3 regions of the Leptospira selangorensis genome follow, and region 2 is predicted to be linked to each of the others. Evidence: riboswitches for the same ligand, from Rfam matches in the RefSeq annotation. Region 2 holds a riboswitch; each other region holds the start of a gene.

Region 1 (7,215 bases), on a different contig from region 2:
TATTACAAAATGGACTATAATGCTCCTGCTACCGGATCCCAATTACATCTGGAAGCGTACTTAGTAATCGGCCAGAACAAAAACCTAACTTGGGTGAACTCGATCTTTGCTCCTCAAGGTGGCTCCGCTATCGAGTATCTGGAAAACAGACTTTGCGACGAAGTCCGTAAAAAAAGCCAGATCGTTTCCTTAGAGAAAAAACTCAAAACAAGCTGTACACGTAACGACGTAAGGAACTGCTTCCACATGTATGTAAACATGAGGTTGTTGAATCCTCGTTTTAAATCTCAGGACAAGTCTTATCTAATCAATGATTTGAACGAAGATATCCGAAACGCAGTAGACAAACACTTAGATAAGTTCATTAAAAAAACCGGCTTATTGGAAGAAGTGAAACTCCAAATGGAGAAAAGAACTCAGCTAAAAGCTTTTGAAGACGCGCAACGCGGACTTAAAAAAGCAAGTAAGATGAATATTCCTAAACTTATGCCTCCTACAGGAAAACCAAACGATCCGGGCAGAGTATTATTCGTAGCTGAGGGAGACTCCGCAATCGCAGGTCTTCGTCCTGCAAGAAATCCTAAACTTCATGGTTTGTTCCCTTTAAGAGGAAAACCTATGAACTGTAAGGGAGTTTCTCTCGCGAAAGCAATCGCAAACGAAGAGTTAAAAAATATCGTTGCGATACTCGGTCTACCTTTAGATCAAAAAGTAAAATCTATCGAAGAATTGAATTACGATAAAGTAAGTATCATCACAGATGCAGACTTTGACGGATACGCAATTCGTTCTTTAATGCTTTCTTTCTTTTACGAGTATTGGCCTGAACTTTTTGAATTAGGACTTATTCATATATCCAGCGCTCCGCTTTACGAGGTGGATATTAAAGGTGGAGATTCCAAAAAGACAGAGACTATATTCTGTATCGATGATAAAGATTATGATGCTCTCGTTAAACGAGTGGAAAAATCCGGCGGCCAGATCGTCCGTAAAAAAAGGAATAAAGGACTCGGGGAGACCGGAAAAGAAGCAATGAAGTTTGCGGTAGATGAGTGTATGACCAAGATCACTATCGGAAACAAAAAAGAAGCTTCTAAGATACAGAACCTTTGGTTCCATAAAGACTTTGCTGAGCAAAGAAGGGACGCGATCTCTGAATACGCAATGAGCGTAATCGAAGATTAATTTCTTTCTTTAATACTTATAATAAAGAAAAGCCCGGTAATTCCGGGCTTTTTTGTTTTAACAGAATATACATAAATTATATTCTCACGATATAAAAAAGATTTAAATCGCAAGAACCGGGTCGCCTCTTCTTCACTTCCAAATTATATTTCTTCCTTAGGAGAAATAGAATGCAAACGAAAGGAAACATCCTTCTCATCCATGGAATGTGGTGTAGAGGAACACATTTATCTCAAGTACAAGAAACTCTAGAAAAAGAAGGTTATACCTGCCAATCTATAGATTTGCCTATGCATGAGCCTGGAGCAGATTTGCGAAAACTTTCCAAATTAGGAATTTCCGATTATATAGATTATCTGGAGAATACTATAAATCGATTGGGTTGGAAAGAACCTATCTTATTAGGTCATTCTTTAGGAGGATTACTAGCGCAACTTCTTGCGACTCGGATCAAAACGAAAGCTTTAATATTAATCACTCCGGTACAACCCGGGCAAATTAGCGGGCTTTCCTGGACGGGTCTAAAAACGGTTTGGGAAATTCTAAGAGCTCCTTTCTTTTGGAGAAGAACGAATCTATTAAGTAAGAACAAATTTGCATATGGGATTTACAATACTTTAAGCGAATCAAAACAAAACGATCTCTATCCGACTTACGTTCCGGAATCCGGGACAATTGCATTCCAGACTTTCTTACCATTCCTTTCATATTCACAACCCACTCGGGTAAACTTCGAGAAGGTCCAATGTCCGGTATTTGTGGCAACAACCGGAAAAGATAGAGTCACTCCTCCACGGATCGGCAGAAAGATCGCTTCCAAATATTCTAGTTCCGTAATGAGATTATATCCTAAACTTTCTCACTGGGCGATAACAGAGGATGGAATCGAAAAAATCCTATTAGATGCGACTGCTTGGATTGAAGAGAAGACAGGAATGCCTTTGAAAAACTAGAACGAAACGTTTGATCTAATAAAAGTTTCTTACTAAACCAGATTCACCGCTTTGATCGCAGAACTCAAGGCGGCCTCTACGGTTCCGGTAATTTCTCCAGTATGCTCTCCTGCGAAGAAGATACGATCATACGGTTTTCTTAAAATGATCTCAGATCCAAAACTTCCCGGTGGAAACTCAGCGACCCCGTTCGGAATGTAATCCTTTTTAGTTTCTGTAAAATAGAATCTTTGGATCTGTAGATCCTTCTTCAAACCTAGACGCTCCAGAGTAAGACGAATATATTCTACCTTTTGGTCTTGGCTAGCAGAATCAAACACTGAAAATCTATCCCCATTCGCAATTACCCCTAAAACCTTATCTGAAGTATCAGACTTGGTACCTGCATCATATAAAAATTGAGCCGCCGCATCTGAATGAACTGCAAAAGGAGAAGATTCCCAAGGAGATTCTTTTAATACCAAAAATAACTTATAAATTTGAGAATAACGAACTCTTAATGCTGCGAGAAGTTTTTCTTTATCCAAACCCGGGTTCCATTTTACATTAGAGATCTGATTCGCGGGTAAAGTGCAGATACAAGTAGAACCGTTAAATTTTCTTCCGGATGCAGTAGTAACGGTAACTCCGGTAGAATCCTGATCCACAGAAAGGACAGGATCTGAAAAAACAAACTCGGTGTTTTCTATATTCATCACCAAGGTTTTGGCAATATTTTCCATTCCACCTTCTATCTTACTATTCCTTTGAGGGAATTGTGCAAGATCGCTTAAAACTTTTTCAGCGGATAGAACTCTGATACTATCTCCATAATGAAGAGAAAGTTTATGACCCAGTAAAGTCAGATCTTCCGGACTAACTCCTTGATACACTAAATAATTATAAATGCTGATACGATCTAGTGCCTGCTGCTGTGCAGTATCTAATTTAGAATTTTGTGATACTAATTTGCTTAAGATCTCTTGCGATTTAGGAGAAAGTTCCCAGCTGCCAGCTTTCTTATAAGTTCCTAAAAATAGATCCGGAACCAAGGGAGAAGATTGTAATTTTAATCCTAGTTCTCTAACTAAACTACGAACAGTTTTATCTTCAGAAGAAACCCATTCCGCTCCTAGATCAATAACATGACCGGAAGGATCTTGTATGGATCTAACTCTTCCCCCTACTCTATCCGTAGCTTCTATCAGAGTTACTTTACTTCCTGTTTTTCCTAAGATGTATGCCGAATAAAGTCCGGAAAGTCCACCACCAAGTACGATTACTTTTTTTCCGGAGTTTGTATTCTGAGCGAATAAATTTCCCTTACGACTTCCTAACAAAGCTGCGGTAGTTAAAATTCCGGCTTTCAGAAAAGTAGATCGGGTAATTTTCATTGGATTCCTCTTGGAAGTTTTATTAGAACTCTCTCTTCTATATTCGGTCTATGAAAGATCTTTCCCGAATTTTTTGCGGACTATAATGTCTCATCGATCTGAAATTATGTACCGAATCCTTTCTAATCGTTCTTATGCTTTGAATATCGTAGATTTATACTGATATTGCAAGGAATAGATGACTTTCGTATCCTTATAGTTTTTCCCTTGCCAGCGAAAGTACTAAACCAAAACCTGGAATTACGCTTTCAGGGAGGAAGTCGGGTGAAAATCCCGCGCTGACCCGCAACTGTGATGTCCGTTTTAAACGGAATAAGCCAGATCTTCCCCGCGATACTTTAACCTCGAGGTTGGGGGGTATCGTAAATCTCGCTCTTTAGCGCATCCGCGCTTTCTGCGATGGGGCCCCGAAAGCTAAAATGTCGGGGCTCTCGAACGGAAAAAGAAAACCACCGCAAATACAAAATCGTTCAGATCTGAATAAGGTCAATGATCGACTAACGTTATTTTGCTTATATTTTCTTTTTCTGCGGTATCCGGCAGACATCAGGAGAGAAAAATGAGAAAATTCAAAAATTCGGCTGCTTTAACGTTTGCCATTTGTTCATTATTCGTGTTCGCGAATTGTTTTGATCTGGGAGAATCCAGTAAGTCTGACAATCAAAACGTACTTGCCTTAGTTGCTGTAGCAGGCTTAAACCCGATTGCAGGAAATTATAATTATTATAATGGAACTTCGGATTATGCGGGTGGGACTTATACTGCACCGGGAAATGAGATTGTAGGAACCTATAATATCTCTCTTTCTTTAATCGCACAAACGATGTTTGATGCGACTTACGGCAATAGTTATTTATACGGTGATATCCAGGAGATCGACACGAATAAAAAAGTGATCTATGTCCGTTTCCGCGGAGATTCCTCTTTTTCCCAAGGGAATTATTCTTGGTATCGTTGGACCGTTAAGGACGGCAAAACCTATGTTTGCCCTGACCTTTCCGGTGTTTCCTCTCAAACAACTCTAGCTTCGGCCAAAGCGGATGATTTGGATTTTTATTCAGATCCGAGTGATATCAACGCTGGCTGCGGTTTAAATAGCGGATTTGATCCTGCTCCTTGGAGTAGACTCGAAACTCAAAACTAAAATAAGCCGAATAACGGAAGGAAAATAGTAAATGTTAAAGATCAAAAAAGTTATTCAAATTTTCGTAATATTTACTTGTTTTTCTTCAAGTTTCATCGGCTGCGAAGATTCCAAAAGTTCTTCCGGCGCAGAGGCTCTTCTTGCACTTGGGCTGGGAGGATCCGGATTCTTAAGTTCTTGCGATCAGAGAACACCAGAATCGGGCAGAGGAATTTTTGTAGCTGATGAGATCATTTCAGCTCCTACGAGTACTGGTATCGGATTCAAAGATTCGGATTGTTCTATCGACGGAATTCGCGGCCAAGGAAAGTTTAACGGCTCTCTTGACGTATATACTTTAGATGCTTCCGGAATCGGATCTTCTATCATACTTCGCTGGTCAGGAATAAAGGTACTTCCTACAAGCGGCATAGACTTTATAGTTTATGAAAACCCTTTCTTTGTAGGGGTTCAGAACAATTCAAACTCATTCGACAACGTTTTTATGGAACCTCTAATAGTAGAGGTAGGCAACGATCTAACAAATTGGTGCGGATGGAATCCAAACTATACGAATTCAGATCCGAATACTTTTGTGGGAAATCCTACATACTGGAATAATTTTGCAGGAATCACTCCCTTCATCTATAATCAAGACTCGAATCCAATGACTGTCTCCGAGGTTTTTGATACGGATATTATAAACGGAGGTGGGGGTGGAGATGGTTTCGACTTAGCAGATTCTAATTTTGGAAACTCCGGTTCCGGTTGTAGTGGTACCTTAAAAAGCGAAATCCAAACGAACGGATTTACTTATATCAAAATATCCGCAGCTAAAACGATTTTGACTTCTCTACCTATCGATTCGGCTCATGCAAATCCGGATATAGACGGGGTCATCGCGAAATCCGTAACTCCTTAACCTAAAACTGAAAAAGATCTTCCGTTCTTTTTCAGTTCAATATTAAAATTTTAACAAGTGAAAACATATGATCCGCCCAAAAGATGTGCACCAATTGAACCTAGATAAATTATTACGCAATAAAATTGATACCAAAACCAAGCCATTAGGCGCCTTGGGAAAATTAGAAGATCTTGCCTATCGAATCGGTACAATCCAGAACACAGTCGATCCCGTATTATCCAATCCGCATCTATTAGTATTCGCGGGGGATCATGGACTCGCAGACTCGGGAGTTTCCGCATTTCCTAAAGAAGTTACTTACCAAATGGTATTGAACTTTTTGAATGGAGGAGCAGCAATCAATGTGTTCTGCAAACAGCATGGAATCAAATTATTGGTTATAGACTCAGGAGTTTCCGGTAACTTCGAACAATCTCATCCGGATTTTATACCTGCAAAAATTGCCGCCGGAACTAGAAACATTCTGAACGAACCGGCAATGACAAGAGAAGAATGCGAAGAAGCAATTCGTATCGGCGAAGAGATCGCAATTACCAAAGTGCCAAAAGATTGTAATATAATCGGATTTGGAGAGATGGGGATCGGAAATACTTCCAGTGCTTCGCTACTCGCTTCCGTATTTTTAGATCGTTCCGCAGAAGATCTTACTGGAAGAGGAACAGGCTTGGACGATCAGTCCTTAGAACGTAAAAAAAAGATCCTAGCTGAATGCAGAGCAAAACATCAAGTAAATCCAAAAGATCCTATTGAAGTTCTCTCTAAGTTTGGAGGTTTCGAGATCGCGATGATCTGCGGAGCAATGCTTTCTTCTTATAAAGAAAATCGTTTGATCCTGGTTGACGGATTTATCGCAAGTTCTGCGTTTTTAACGGCGTCTAGAATAGAACCCAAGATCGTTCGTAATGCAGTCTTCGCTCATAAATCTTCCGAACAAGGTCATAAATTGATCCTGGAGTTTTTTGACGCAGATCCTATTTTAGATCTTGGACTTCGATTAGGAGAAGGGACTGGATGTGCGCTAGCTTATCCTATCTTAGAATCCGCATTGGCTTTCTTAAGAGATATGGCAAGTTTCGAATCCGCAGGCGTTTCCGAAAAAAAAGACTAGTCTCAAATCAAATTCTCGCTGCCTGAATCGGAGGAATGAATAAATTCGTCTTTGCATGTTTGGATTTATCCGCAAAGAACTGATCATTTTTCTTTCCTCCGTACGTTATAATACTCGTATCATCGTTCCGTCTTGGGTGGAACATTCGGACGAATATCTCAATTCTTCTTCCAGATATTTTCCTTTAGTTGGATGGATTGTTGGAGCTATAGCTTGGTTCGTTCTATGGGTTGCAGATCTTTCATTGAGTTGGGAGATCAGTATCGTTTTAGCAATGGCAGTTTCCGTTTTGGTTACTGGCGCTTTCCATGAAGACGGATTTACAGACGTATGCGACGGGTTCGGTGGAGGATGGACTAAAGAGAAAATCCTAGAAATTATGAAGGATAGCAGGATAGGCGCCTTCGGAACAATCGGAATTATACTCGTACTTCTTCTTAAATTCGTATGCTACAAATCTTTAGAAGAATTTTCCATCGAAGTTCTCTTCATCACCATACTATCCTCTCATTCTTCCAGTAGATTTTGGGCATTATTCACTGCAAAAA
Region 2 (7,215 bases):
CCAAATCCCAGGTCAAAAAATCTTTTTGTTCCACATCTAAACCTAAGGTCTCTTTTGCAAAACGTACCGGACCACTTGCGATATCTAAACCCTTGGTTTTCCAATTTCTGCCTTTAAGATAATCCAAAAAATATCCTGCAGCACAGCCCACATCTAAAGCGGATCTTTCGGAACCTAATAATCTTTCCCAATCGAAGAAACCTAGATCCTTCAGATTTAGATTGAATACTCTTGCGATCTCTTTTTTGGTTTCTTCAGAATAATAATTATCATAACCTCTATCAGTTCTTTGGGTGAAGTATGAGTCTTCATAATACTTAGAAACTTCTTCCAAGCTTGGTTGAGGATTGACCTGGACTAATTTACATTTTTTGCATTCTACGATTTGGAAGATCTCTCCTTTGGGGCTGGCCTTGGAGAAGAGTGGGGTAAATTCAGAATTAGAACAAGTATTACAAGGGATGGATTGCATAGTATAAGGATCGGTGATTTGAGAGGTTTCCCGACATAAAATGGGGATCTAATCTTATTTTTAAGACTTGCTTTTTGGGTAAATTTATTGTTAAACGTAGAAGATGCTAATATCTCTTTGCCTCAGAAAAAAATTTATAACAAGTTTTATCTTCCTTATGCTCGTTGCCCATAACGTAAGTTGTGGACTCGTGCTTACAGGGACAGATGTGGGAAAAGAGTTTTTAGGTCTTTCAGAAGAAGAGAAAAAGGATCCGGAAAAGCAGAGAGCAGCCTTATTATCAGTGCTCGGAGTAGTTTTGAGTCCTTATCTTTTACAATTTAATCCTCCCGTCTTAACTTTGGCTCAAAACCAAAATGGTTCATTTACAGCTTCTATCAAAGCTCCTATCCCTTCCGAATGGAGCGGGAACTCGGAGTCTATTCTGCAAGCTTCTATGGATTATATAAATTGCCCTTCTCAGAGTAGTGAAAATTCTACTTCAGTCATGTTTTCTGGTTCAAATAGTTACGCTTCTCAAACTCTTTTTACCACGTTTTTCTCCGCTGGCAATTGCGTGATTGAATTCAGAGCTATCAGCACTAGTTCGGATATTAATCTTCCCGAAGGCTTCCTTGTTGGAGTTATTCCTGTGATAGTAACTCCTACTGCAGTTGTTGTAGGTCCCTAAGAAGGGGCTTTAACCTAAGAAAAACCGCTTTGCCAGGGATAGGGTTTCTAAAATCCTTCCCCTATGTATAGAATCCTTGCATTGTCCTTTCTTTTAGGACTCTCTCTTTTATTTTCCCAATGCCAGCCGATTGAATCTGTAGAACCTGAAACTTTGAAGATCAAAGCGGTGGGAGATTTGGTCATGGGAACCAATTATCCGGAGAATAAACTTCCTTCCGATCCTAGAAACACTTTGTTCTCTCAGGTGGAGCCTAGTTTGAGAGGGGCGGATATACTATTTGCAAATTTCGAAAGTACTCTGACTGATTATCCTCATTGTGCTAAAAATATAAATCGTCCTCTTATATTTGCTTTCAGGACTCCTCCATCATATGCAAAAATCCTAAAGGATGTTGGATTCGATATAGTTTCCATTGCGAATAATCATAGTTTGGATTTTCACCAACAAGGTTTCGAAGATACAGGTAAAAATCTCTCAGAAGCTGGAGTTAGATACACTGGCAAAAAAGGCGCGATCACTTATATGAACGTAAAAGGAATTTCAGTGGCTTGGATCGGATTCAGCCATATGGAAAGCGCTCATAATCATGTGAACCATATAGAAGAAGGTGTAGCTCTCGTAAAAGAAGCTAAGAAAAAAGCACAATTGGTTTTTATATCCGTTCATGGCGGAGCAGAAGGTGGACCTGCTTTACACGTAAAAAATGAACAAGAAAGATTTTACGGAGAATATAGAGGAAACCTAGTCGCTCTTTCCCATGCTTTGATCGATGCAGGTGCAGACTTATTTATCGGACATGGACCTCATTTACCTAGAGCATTCGAATTGTATAAAGGAAAACTGGTCGCTTACTCTTTAGGAAATTTTTTAGGATATAGAGTATTCTCTACGAAAGGATATGGCGGATATTCTTTGGTCTTAGAAGCAGACTTAGATAAACAAGGGAATTTTATTAAAGGTAAGATCCATCCATTACAATTAAGCCAAAATGGAATTCCTGCTCCGGATCCAGACGCTAAGACTACCGAACTGATCCAGTCTTTGACTAAATCTGATTTCCCAGGAAAAGGACCTAAAATCCAGTCCGACGGAAGTTTCCATCCTTAATTGAAACTATTATATGTAGGAGCTCCTACAAATTTTTCCTAAATTTTTAATTGTAAATTTTACAATTTTATGATATAGGGGAAAAGGCTTCTCCCACTAACCCACCTCCTCCACCCTGGACAGGGTGGGGGCCGTCTTCAAAACCATGTAGGAGCTCCTACAGAGATATTCTCGTAACACTCTAAAATAAAAAGGCCGATATAGGAACTCCTAGATCGGCCTTTTACTTAATAGGATCTTAATGTAAATTATTGGGTTTTGCCAGCCGGCTCCAGCGCGCCTGCAGGAGCTTTGAAGTTGATCTCATAAATATCATAATGAGAATCTCTTGCTCCAGTCACGTAAGCCACGGAAACACCTAAGAAATATCTAAGTCCGAACTTGAGAGTGTTTGTGGCGAAGGCCGCAATCTCTTCGTCGGTCACAGAGAAAGGATGCACTTTGTTTCTGGTCTCATCCAGATATAAGCCTTCCCAGGTTCCAATTAAGGTTCCCTTATATTCTAAACTTAGAATACGTCCAGTAACGGAAAAATTTCTTTTTCCTCCGGACTTACTTTTGCTTACAATCTTATCAGGAAGGCCTTTCGGTAGGGATTTTTCCTGAAGCTGAGCTCCTACCACTTCGTAGTCGGAAGACAATGCAAGAGGCTCTAATCTATGAATCCTATATTGGACTAAAATTTCCTGGTTTAAACTTTTGCTTAAGAAGTTCACTACATCTGCGTTTTCAGGACGTACGCTGAATTCGATCTTTTGTTTTGCCGGAACAAAACATTCGTCCTTCATTTCGTCGCAAGCTTCTGAATCGTTTATAGTATAAACTTCTAAAAGACCTTCGTAAGATTCAAAAATGACCCCTCTGCTTTCAAATTGGATCAATTTTGCAACTGTCCAACCTTCGGAATAAGTTCCGGCTGCTGATAAGGACGAGGTAGTTAAAAGAAAGATCCCTAATAAAAGAAATCTTAAGGATGGAATGCGTTTCATTCGAGTTCGATGCTCCCTGTTATGTAGGTAGACCCGAAGGGATTCCCTTCCGGTCGCGAATTCGTGAATCCTTTCCGGTTTTTATCTTACATCAAGAAAATATTTCTTTCTATTCTTGAAAAATCCACATGTAGGAACTCCTACAGGGTGGGTGTTCGTTACTCTGCGGTCTTGCGTAAGCAAGAGACGGCCAGACCTTTTTGAGATTGCCCCTCCGACTTGGGTTGGGAACCTGGTCTTGCAAGTAGATCGGAAAAGGGAATCCGGTGAAAATCCGGAGCTGTACCCGCAGCTGTAAACGCCTAAACGATCGGTCAAAACCACTGTCGAAAGACGGGAAGGGTCCGAATCGGGCGTGAGTCAGAAAACCTATCAGAGCTACTTTCAATTCTCTGGCTTTCGGGAGTTAAGGCCTCAATGTATAAAAGACCTAAACGATTTTCCAGGATACTTCATCTAGGGCTCTTTTTATTTTCCGTCCAAATATTTTCCCAAGAGACCCAGAAGACTGAAACTTCCACTGTAAAAGTAGTGGGAAAGACCGGTTCCAATTCTCAGCCTGAAAATTTCAGAAAGAACCCAACAGGTTTCCAGACTTCCATAGATCTGGACCAATACAATGCACGTTATACGAATCTTCCGGATGTTTTAGAAAGAGAAGCAGGAGTAAGGATCAGAAGATACGGTGGTTTAGGTTCTTATTCCACTCTATCTCTTAGAGGAACAAATCCGAACCAATCCAGGATCTTCATAGACGGAGTCCCCTTTAATAATTCGCAAGGGGGAGAAGTAAACCTCGCAGATCTTCCATTCGACAATTTACAAAGTATAGAAGTTTATAGAAGTGGCGCTCCCGTCGGATTTTCAGGATCCGCAATCGGTGGAAGTGTAAACTTAGTCACAAGAACAGGAAGCGGTCCTCCTAAAACTCGTGTTAATATAGGTGCCGGAAGTTTTAATACCGGAAAAGGTAGCATAACGCATACGGGAACTTATGGCGGAATTGGCACTAGTGTATTCTTGCTCGGCGAAAAATCCGACCAGAACTTTTCTTATCTAAACAATCATGGGACCTTACTCGTCAATCCTCTGGATGACACGATCGACAAAAGAAGGAACGCTCAATACGAAAGAACTTCGGGAATGTTAGGACTGAGCGGAGATATCGGAGCAACCAAGATCAAATTTTGGAATGATCTAAATTATAGATTTCATGGAATTCCAGGACCTGCAAGTAACCAAACTCAACAAGTTCATCGTAGGTATCTTAGAAATACTACTTCTCTCGGAACGGATACGAAAGGTATATTCGATGGTTTGCTCAGATTAGAGACTCGTGCTTTTACCTCCTTTACGAATGACGATCTATTCGATCCAAAATCTGAATTTTCCAAAGGAACTCCTAATTCCACCGCTTTTATGGGGCAGTCTGGATTCCAAATTACTCCCACACTATATTTATTAGAATATTATCAAATTCTGAAATTTCACGCCGGGATAGAAAGGGAAACTTTTGAAAGATCCAGAAGTACTCCTCAAAATATAGATCTAAAATACGAGCCCGGAAAAACAAGGACCTATACTACTTTTCAAGTAGAGGACGAGTTTCGATTTTTAGACGGGAAACTAGTTTTGACTCCTGGAGTTTCCTGGGATTCTTACAGAGACAAATTCCAGTCCGACGAACCTTGGTATAGAAAACAAGATCCGTTCGCTTCTGCCACAAAAACCACTGAGTTTTCGAATCCTAAAACGGGACTTCTTTGGAGGTTTTGGGAAAAAGAAAATTATTCTTTGGAATTCAAATCTAATATCGCTAAACAATATAGGATCCCGAGTTTTTTGGAACTATTCGGAGAAGTTGGAACAATCATCGCAAACGATTCTCTTAAACCGGAAAGAAGTGAGAATGGGGATGCGGGTGTCACGGGAAGATATAAAAACGGAGAACTCAAATCCAATATTACGATTTCCTATTTTAGAAAAAGGATCAAGGATATGATCCTTTTCATCCCTAATTCACAGTTTACCTTGAGACCGGAAAATGTGGATTCTGCAAGGATTGATGGGGCAGAAGTTTCTCATAAAACCGAATACAAGGGTTGGAAATTTTTATTAGAATATACCTACCAAGAAGCAATCAATACTTCTCCTGCACCTTATCTAAACGGTAAATATCTTCCTCTTAGGCCTAAGCATGAGATCTCCGGAACAATCGCGTATAGAGGAAAAAGATGGGAGCTTGGATTTGAAGGTGTGTATGTAGGAGCAGTTTTTAAGGATAGGACAAATGAATATGTAAATTACCAACCTGCTCGTCAGATTTGGAACGCATATCTTACACTTGTATTGTATTCTTCTCCCGAAGAAGAAGATCCCACCAAAAAAGGAGAAAAGACTCCGAGAGAACTTCTCTTAAGTATAGATCTTAGGAATATGGGAGATAAAAGAGTGGAGGATATTGTAGGATATCCTCTTCCAGGAAGAAATTGGTTTATCACCTTGAGTGGGAGGTTTTAAGATGAGATTTATATCACGAACCATTCTTCCTTCTTTGTTTATTTTCTTTTCCTTCTGCGGAGATATAGAAAGACCACCTTTATATACTTTATTTTTAACTCCGAACCTTCCGAATAATATCGGAGTGGTGACCACTGATTTTGCAAGTGGGGGCAGATTTAAGGTAGTAAATCCTGAACTTCTTCTTTCTTATCCCGGATTAACTCCGATTCATTCCGATGCTATCGCTAGATTCGGGAATGATAAAGTATATATTCTAAATCGTTTAAATAGGGATAGTGTCCAAGTTTTGGATCCCAATTTCGGATTCCAGACTATATCGGAATGGTCTATGGGTTCCGGCACAAATCCCGCCGATATTGCGATCCTAGGTCAGAACAAGGCTTATATATCGCTTTATGGGTCTAGAATATTAAGGATTATTCATCCTTTGACGGGAGCAAGTTTAGGGCAGATCGATCTGGGAGGTTATTCCGAACCGAGCGCGATCCCCGATAATCTACCTGAAATGTCCGGAATGCAGATCGTCGGCACAAGCCTCTTTGTAGTATTACAAAGATTGGATCGAAATGATCCTACTGGATATTTTCCACCGGGTCCTTGGGGATCTATTCTTTTGGAAATAGATACCGTAACCGATTCTATTCTTTCCTCTTATACATTTCCTGTTCCGAATCCGGTGGGCAAACCCCAGCTATTAGATCTTTTCGGAGAGACCCATATCGTTTTTGCCGCAGCAAATAGAATGGGTTTTTTGAGCCAGATTGACGGCGGGGTAGTGGCATTTAGGCTTTCTTCTCGGACTTTCCGCTCAGGCTTTTTGTTTTCGGAAGCTGCCGCTGGAGGAGATATACTCGGAGTGCAGGTCAAAAACGAGCAACTGGGTTACGCAAGTGTTTTGGATGCCTCCTTCAATAAAACATTACAAGTATTTAATCCAAGCACGGGCCAGAAGTTGGGGACTTTACTTTTTATTCCTTCCTCCTATGACGCGAGTTTGACAACGATCTTGCTTGCGGATGACGAAATACTTTACGTTTCCAATACCCAATTCTCTCAGCCGGGCGTTACAATGTTCGATACCGGAGATAATCGGCTTTTAACTCCTGCACCTATCTCTGTGGACCTCCAACCCTTTGATCTGATACAGCTCAAAGAATAATTCCGATCGAATTCTTTACTCTCGGTCGAAACCGGATTGACAAAGCACTAAAAGAATGGATGATCCTTCGTTGTTTTTCGGAGGCCTATTGCTTGATTTCCGATATGTTCCAAATGATCGCCGCAGGTCATAAAGCTCAAGTTATCTATTCATTGAGAGAAAGTCCGGATCTAGCCTCCAAGCAAAATCCGGAAGGGATCACTCCCGTACTATTCGCTCTCTATTACGGCAAAGAAGATATAGTAAATTCATATCTTACCTTAGGAATTCCGCTCAATCTATTCGAAGCGGC
Region 3 (7,215 bases), on a different contig from region 2:
GGGACACTGATCGTAACTTCCGCACCTGAGAATGCGGAACCTATCAGTTCTTCTAATATCATTTCAGTAATATTTTTTCTTGGGACCGGATTGATAGCAGGTTCTCCGATCTCTAAGCCGAGTCCCGCTTTAGTAACTACAGCTACTCCTTCTCCACCCTTTAATATAATTTTGTTTTCTTGATTTAGTTTTACTAATGCAGTTAATTCCGCACCGTGAGTACAATCCGGATCATCTCCTGCGTCCTTGATAATACTACAAACCGCACTATCATCAGAGATCTCACAACGTTTTAGTTCGAAGGTAACTTTTCTTTTGTTAGGAAGGGTAGTTTCAATTTCTTTAATGGTTTGGCCTAAGATCAGGACTCTGGTGGCGGCTTTTGCCGCGGCAGCAGAGCATGCTCCGGTGGTAAATCCTTCTCTTAGTTCCTTGGTTGCCATTAAAATTTATCCGAGACTTATGGCCGGTGAAGTATTTCTTTGTGTATTGAAGAACGCTTCCATTCCGATCCTGGATTCTAAGGTTCCTAAACGAACTAATTCGGATCTTACTTCCCTTAAAACATTTCCATCTCCGCTTAAAAATACATTCTCGGGAACGGTACAATCTCCTAAGATCGATTTCAAAATTTCTAATGCGTTTGAAATTCTATTCTGATCGGAAATTGGTGGGATCTGGAATATATTCGGAAGATTGGGAATTCCTGAGAGGATCTTTGCTAATTCACTTTCCGAAAGAAAATCTTCCTCTTTTGTTTTGAGCCAAACTGCTATTGTGCTGTCCAAACGGCCTGAGAATTTTTTGGAAAGAAGAAGTCCTGCAAGAGAGGTAATTCCAGTATCCGTTGCCAGGATCAAAGAAAAACCTGGAGAAGGCCATATTGGATCTCCCACAAATTTTCCCCAAGGACCCGAATATTCTAATTCTGATCCTAATATTAATTCAGGGAGAATGCTAGATGCTTTGCCGGTTCCTAAACGTTTTACGCAGATCTGAAAAGAATCCGTTTTAGAATCGGACGATAAAATGGAATAAGCTCTTTTAATAACTTTTCCGTCTTCGTCAATTCCGGCGTTTAGGATAACGTATTGTCCTCCTACAAATTCAAAAGGAGAACCGTCCGATTTTTTAAAACTGTATATATCCGAAGAAGCGCTTATATTTTCTTTATGGATTAGTTTGAGAAGTTTTTGGCTCAATGTTCCTCCTAAGAAGGATAGATCTCATGCACGAAATCATGCATTTCTTCTAAATCCAGATACAAGGTTTGGAATGACTTAGCGGAATTTTTCAGATCCAATTCCACTTTTTTGGTAAGTATCAGAAGAGAAGTATAATATCCTGTTTTAGGATCTTCGGAAGCTAACTTCGAAATTGTTTGTTCTAATTCTACGAGACTTGCTTCAAAAAATCGGATCAAATCCTCGAAATTATTCGCATTCGTCAAAGACTGGATCGGTCCGGGAGAAGACAAAGCTTCCGGTCCTATTTCATTCTTTTCATGTTGAATGACGGATTCATCCTTTATCCCAAGAACATTCATCATTCCTAATCTTAAAGCTGCAATTTCATGACATGCCATACTATATTCCTATTGCATAATATTATCGACTAAACGAGAAACCAATCTATCTTGTAGAAGATGTTCTGAAACAAGATCCTCTGCATCATCTACACTTACTTTTTGATACCAGACTCCGTCCGGATAGACCACCACTACGGGGCCTTCTCCGCATCTTCCCATACAGGAAGAACGGGAAATTTTAAAATCCAAATGTCGTCCTTGTAATTTCAAGATAGATCTCATTCGAGCGACTAAAGCCGAACTTCCTTTGCTTGCACAATCTATATTATCGCAAACAAATATATGTTTTTGTAAATTACGATGGGGAAATAGATGAGGAGCAGCTTGGTTATGAGTTTCCAGGTGGCGGATGCTCCAAAGAAGAGCCTTAAGTCCTCCTACCTTTTTAGAAAGACCCGGAAGTTGAGCCCTGTATTCGCAGGTATCACATGGAAGAGAAAGTTTTCCGGAGATACAATCTTGGATCCTTTCGTCCATGACTGAAACTAATTCAGGATCCGGTCCCAAATATGAGGACATTTCCGTTTTGATCCAAGGGAATTTTTCTGAAAAGTTTTTGACCAAGGAGGAAATTTTTTGGATCAATAGTCCTCCGAATAAAAAGTAGGGGACCACCAGAAGTTTTTCCGGTCTTAATTTGGAAGCCATCTCCAAAGTTTCCAGAAGAAGAGGGCTGGTGATCCCTATGAAGGAAGGAAGAACAAAGGAGAAATGATTTCCTTCTTGGAATAAACGAACCGTTTTATAGAAGTCTCCATTCGCATCAGGATCAGAAGAGCCTCTGTTTACTATGATTACTCCAGTTTTAGAGGATTGTTCTTTGTTTAGAGGTATAAATCCTTCTGCACGGTTTCTAAGTAAGGATACCATTTTAGAATGGACTCCTAAACTATTCGCCATTTTGAAAGAATGACTTGGGAACTCTGATTTAATTCGATCCAGAACGATCGGAACATCGTTTTTGATATGACCTGAAGTGTATAAAAACAGAGGAAATATTATTATATTAGAATATTCTTTGCTAAGCTCTCTTAATGCAGTTTCCAGATCGGGTTTGGCAAGTTCTACATAAGCATGTGAAATTTTCAGATCCGGACGAGTAAGGGAATAGGCCTCGACCAGAGAAACGAATTCAAGATTGGAATTTATTTCCCTACTTCCATGACCCAACACCAGAACCGCAATTTTAGGTTTCATTTGAATCCTAATACCTGCTTTGGTTTCCAGAATATGAAAAATAAAGAGGATAATAAATACCAGAAGATCAGATTCGTGAGCAAGGTCACATATTCGAATTGGTTCCTTAATTCTTTTGGAGCCGCAAAATCTTCCGAAATATCAGGCACACCGATATAGAATGGAAGTCCCGAAAAGAATAGGACCATTACTAAAGCAAAAGCCCATTTTAGCAAATTATGAATGTTTAAATATGATAGAAGGATCCTAGATCCTAAAATACCGACCAAGCTGGACCCAACACTAAGATACCACCAGGCCTGTCTTTCCGGGTAATCATAACTTCCGGAGGCTCTCCCAGGTAATTCGGGAGGAAGCCCTAAATATGGAATTCCAAAGAAGATTAGAAATCCACCGACTGCAAATAAGATACTAAGGTAGATCGCCTTGGATAGGGAAGGGTTCTCTAAAAAGCCGTTAGGAGGAAAAAATACCATCCAAAGGGAAACCAAAACTCCAAAAGAAATTCCTAATAGAACGGAACCTATGATTGTTCCTAAATTTCTTTTTTGCCAGAGACTATCACTCTCAATCTTTTCAGAAGAAGCGGATTCCACTTTTGTATGGGAATGGCGTTCTCCATGGGTATGGGAGTGAACATGTGTATGACCTGTATTCAAATTTTCTGATGCAGATTTTGCTTCAAACTTTTCCGCCTCTAAAATCAACGGAAGATTCCAAACACAGACCATGATCCCTAAAACAAGACCTGACACCAGACCGGAAAATATCCCTGTCCGCAGAAGATCAGAAAACTCTGATCTTAATGGCATGGAAATCCTGTGGAATGTCTTATATCATGAAAAGTATCGTGCAAATACACCATTGGTTCCAGGCCTACTGCATAGATCGTAGAAAAAGCAAGAAATCCTGCAAAAACCAGAACGGAAGCTCTAAGCCATAATTTGGCTCCTGAAAAATCCTTCGAAACGGAAATCGAGCGCATAAAAATCCCTCCTAAGAGATCTTCACCTAACAAGATATAAACGATATTAAGGCACAAAAGAATGAGCCAAAGTATCGTATGAAAAAAATTGAGTTTAGTTACGTAACCGTCTTACATCCGAGACTGGATCACGTAGCTTCAGGATTTTTGTAAGGTCGTTTTCTGACTCGAGATCGTCCTACTCAGCACGTCTTCCCAGGTTTTTACACCCAGTGACATCTTGTGCCTTTTGTCCCTCTTACAGCGGCGGGTACCGTGACGGAATTGCACCGTCTTCCCATAGATGGAGACATCTATGTTCCTACAAAAATAGTCTGAGATTTCAGGATCTATTTAGGTGAGTGATTTTGCATAGTATTTTATTTTCAATCTAACAAAATTCTCTAAACTGCGCCTCTTCCTTTTTGGCTCGCTAGATATACATGTTTTCTCGCTCTCATTACATCTCCTAAAGGTCTATGCTCTAATAAAGCTTCCCAAGGATCAAAAATTGTATCTTCGATCTTTTTTTGCAAAGATAGACCGGGCTCGGATCCGAAATCTTGAGTTGGAATTGTAAGAGTAGCGAGAGTAACGTAAGGAGCTTCTGATTCAGGCCAATCAACGGAAGCATCTTCGATTGGAGTTGTTTTTTCATCCGTGAAAAATTGGGCTTGGAATGTATAAACCAGAGGACCTTTTGAAAGTTTTGATTTAATATCATTTGCCCAATCCTTTGAGGCATCTTTGTTTGGAGTTATACCAGAAGGAGGAAGAAGTCTAATTCTCGCAGCGTAGGGGCCGAAGGCTATTGGTGCCGCGCTATAAAAAGGTTCCGTTGCAAATCCGCTAAAAGGTTTATTAAAACTTTTTGATACTTTTTTGATCCTGGCAAATGCACCGAAAAATCCGTAAGTGGCAAAAAGATATTTTAATAACGGACCTCCTCCTTTAGCTGCTGCGGTAACAACACCTACGAACTCCTCACTTTTAGGAGAAGAGAATGCTTCTAAATTGATCAGTAGAAAATCTTGGGCAGAAGTATTACCGTTTTGTAAAGCGCTTGGCCCATTTACTCCTAGGATTTTTAATGCAAATCCTCTGATGTCTCCAGTGGTATCAGGCTGTAGTTTCATACTCCCGCTGGATAATCGGATCCAAACATCCTTTGTGCCGGAAGTGGAGAACAAACCCTGTTTTGTATAATCAGGAATATTGGATAAAACTTCAAACTTTGCCTGCAGCCCTAAGATCTGCTTTCTATGTAATGTGCGACCTTTTCCGAATTTGGAAGAGTTTACTTTTTGGATCTTTTGGAATGCCTTTACATATTCCGCAAAACGAATCTCTTCATCCGGGGAAATATCTTCCTTCCAGTCCTTGCTAATCGGTTTCATAGAGTCTCCTTAAGAATATCCACAGTTATACTTTTTGTTTTTTCTTATCCAGTCTAGACTGGGCCGCTTTTAATTCGGAATCGGTAAGTTTAATGCTGAATTCCGGAAAATGTCTAAATAGAAAATATTGGAGCCAAGAATCCCAGCCTGTATAACCGATGAACTTTTTGTTCGGTATCCATTTTAGGATGGCCTTTGCTACGGAATCAATTGTATGAATTCTATTTAATGCGGAACCCATTTCAATTTCCTTACTCAATTCAGGTTTGTCGGTATTCTCCTTTTCCAAACCAGGAGTATCCGTTGTAGGAGGAAGGAATAATTTCACTTTTACTCCATGAAGCATCATTTCCTGGCGAAAACCTTGGGCAAAACCTACAATCGCAAACTTACTAGCCGAATAAGCTCCGTATCCGTAGATGGAAAAAAACGCAAGGGTGGATGCTAAAAATACGATCTCACCACTTTTTTGTTTGGAAAAATGATCACTAAATGCAAGCGCACTATTCACGTGGCCGAAAAAGTTTACATCCATTAGATTTCTATAAACTTCGTCGTCTAGATCGGAAGCTTCTCCTGCTTTTGCAAAACCGCTGCTGCAGATTAAAATGTCCAATCCTCCTAATGTCTGGATTACCTTTTTGGCTTCTTTTTCGATGGCCTTTTTATCTGAAACATCTAAGACTGCGAATCCGAATACTGCTGTTGGAGCTCCTACTGCCTTTAATTCCTGGACGGTTTTTTCTAAGTTGGATTTTCCTCTGGCGGAAACGATTACACTTGCTCCTGCCTTCGCTAATTGGATCGCAATTCCTTTGCCTATACCCGCGGAACCGCCTGTAATAAATACTTTTTTACCTTTGTATCTGCTGAATGACATGTTGAAAAATTCTCTTCGATGCGGGCAAGGTTTCCCTTTTTAGGAAACTATTCAATCTAATTCGAAACTTTTCGTATAAAGAATTGGAGAACTTGCTCCAAAATCATAAATTCCTGGTTTGGTACCAAAACAAATCTTGCCTTTTCATTCCTATACTACTGAATACGGGAGAATTCAAGGCTCCAAGATGCATGAGATACCATTACTGGAAAATCTAAGGAAGAAGATCCCAAGTTTGGAAAAAAATTGGGACCGTTATACTTCCATGTTAAAAGAAAAGAAGGTCCCGGCAAAAACCGTGCTGATCAAAAGAGGTGTTTATACCAAAAACATATTTATCGTTAAAAAAGGATGCCTGCGGTTAAAATTCGAAGATAAGGGTCGAGATATCACAATCGCGTTTTTTCCCGAAAATAGAGCGATCACTTCTATCCATAGTTATAGAGGAACTTATAAAGATAGCCAACTTAGTGTGGAGAGTATAGAACCCACGGAATTATTGATCTTAAGCGGAGAAGATGCTGAGATTATTTATAAAGAAAACGAAGACGTCCGAGGTTTTTTATTGGAATATGTTGCCGAAAGATTTGATACTTATATGAATTTGTTTTTGTCCAGGATCAGGGATAGTCCGGAACAAAGATATTTGAATCTTATCAAAGAGCAACAGGATATCGCGAATCGTATCCCTCAACATTATATTGCTTCTTTTTTGGGGATCACTCCTGTTTCCTTGAGTAGGATCCGAAATAGGATCTGGAAGGAACAAAAATGAACTTCTTATAAATTTTCTAAAGGGTAGAAGTAGCCGAAATCTTTTCTATTCCAGAACCGGAAAATAAATGGAAAATTTTGTGCCTGATCCAAGTTCACTTTCTACTTTGATCTTTCCTTTATGATTTTCTAAAATACCATAAACGATGGAAAGTCCAAGCCCGGTTCCTTTACCGGGTTCTTTGGTTGTGAAGAATGGATCGAATATTTTACGGATCGTCTTTCTGTCTATTCCCGTTCCGCTGTCTAAAATTTCTATTACTGCGGTTTTTTGGATTTTTTCCGGAGAAATAAATTCTCCTTCTTCCATTCTTAATCTGATGGAAAGTAAGCCGCCGTTCGGCATTGCATCTTTCGCATTTAAAAATAAATTCAGAAACACTTGGTGGATCTGAGTATGATCGGCTTGTACCAG

What was found. A riboswitch is a leader RNA that binds a small molecule or an ion and turns the genes downstream of it on or off. The one in region 2 is predicted to bind cobalamin.
Region 1: another riboswitch for cobalamin. It lies ahead of EHO58_RS07980 (LIC13354 family exoprotein); the one in region 2 lies ahead of EHO58_RS09085 (TonB-dependent receptor).
Region 3: another riboswitch for cobalamin. It lies ahead of EHO58_RS15655 (CbtB domain-containing protein); the one in region 2 lies ahead of EHO58_RS09085 (TonB-dependent receptor).

What each region holds. Positions count from the first base shown of each region.
Region 1 is NZ_RQES01000010.1:495,378-502,592, forward strand. Features, by position in the region: gene EHO58_RS07965 (toprim domain-containing protein) at 1-1,185, shown strand, start outside; gene EHO58_RS07970 (alpha/beta fold hydrolase) at 1,356-2,138, shown strand; gene EHO58_RS07975 (flavin monoamine oxidase family protein) at 2,171-3,511, opposite strand; adenosylcobalamin (AdoCbl) riboswitch at 3,750-3,876, shown strand; gene EHO58_RS07980 (LIC13354 family exoprotein) at 4,071-4,655, shown strand; gene EHO58_RS07985 (LIC_13355 family lipoprotein) at 4,696-5,556, shown strand; gene cobT (nicotinate-nucleotide--dimethylbenzimidazole phosphoribosyltransferase) at 5,624-6,667, shown strand; gene EHO58_RS07995 (adenosylcobinamide-GDP ribazoletransferase) at 6,723-7,215, shown strand, end outside.
Region 2 is NZ_RQES01000012.1:226,925-234,139, reverse strand. Features, by position in the region: gene EHO58_RS09105 (class I SAM-dependent methyltransferase) at 1-472, opposite strand, end outside; gene EHO58_RS09100 (hypothetical protein) at 630-1,142, shown strand; gene EHO58_RS09095 (CapA family protein) at 1,206-2,252, shown strand; gene lsa26 (surface adhesion protein Lsa26) at 2,501-3,241, opposite strand; cobalamin riboswitch at 3,458-3,632, shown strand; gene EHO58_RS09085 (TonB-dependent receptor) at 3,659-5,761, shown strand; gene EHO58_RS09080 (YncE family protein) at 5,763-6,923, shown strand; gene EHO58_RS09075 (ankyrin repeat domain-containing protein) at 7,019-7,215, shown strand, end outside.
Region 3 is NZ_RQES01000019.1:105,728-112,942, forward strand. Features, by position in the region: gene EHO58_RS15630 (cobalt-precorrin-5B (C(1))-methyltransferase) at 1-443, opposite strand, end outside; gene EHO58_RS15635 (FAD-dependent oxidoreductase) at 450-1,202, opposite strand; gene EHO58_RS15640 (DUF3209 family protein) at 1,211-1,585, opposite strand; gene EHO58_RS15645 (CbiX/SirB N-terminal domain-containing protein) at 1,595-2,785, opposite strand; gene EHO58_RS15650 (CbtA family protein) at 2,782-3,597, opposite strand; gene EHO58_RS15655 (CbtB domain-containing protein) at 3,588-3,770, opposite strand; cobalamin riboswitch at 3,906-4,090, opposite strand; gene EHO58_RS15660 (catalase) at 4,154-5,146, opposite strand; gene EHO58_RS15665 (SDR family NAD(P)-dependent oxidoreductase) at 5,172-6,026, opposite strand; gene EHO58_RS15670 (Crp/Fnr family transcriptional regulator) at 6,214-6,801, shown strand; gene EHO58_RS15675 (two-component system sensor histidine kinase NtrB) at 6,847-7,215, opposite strand, start outside.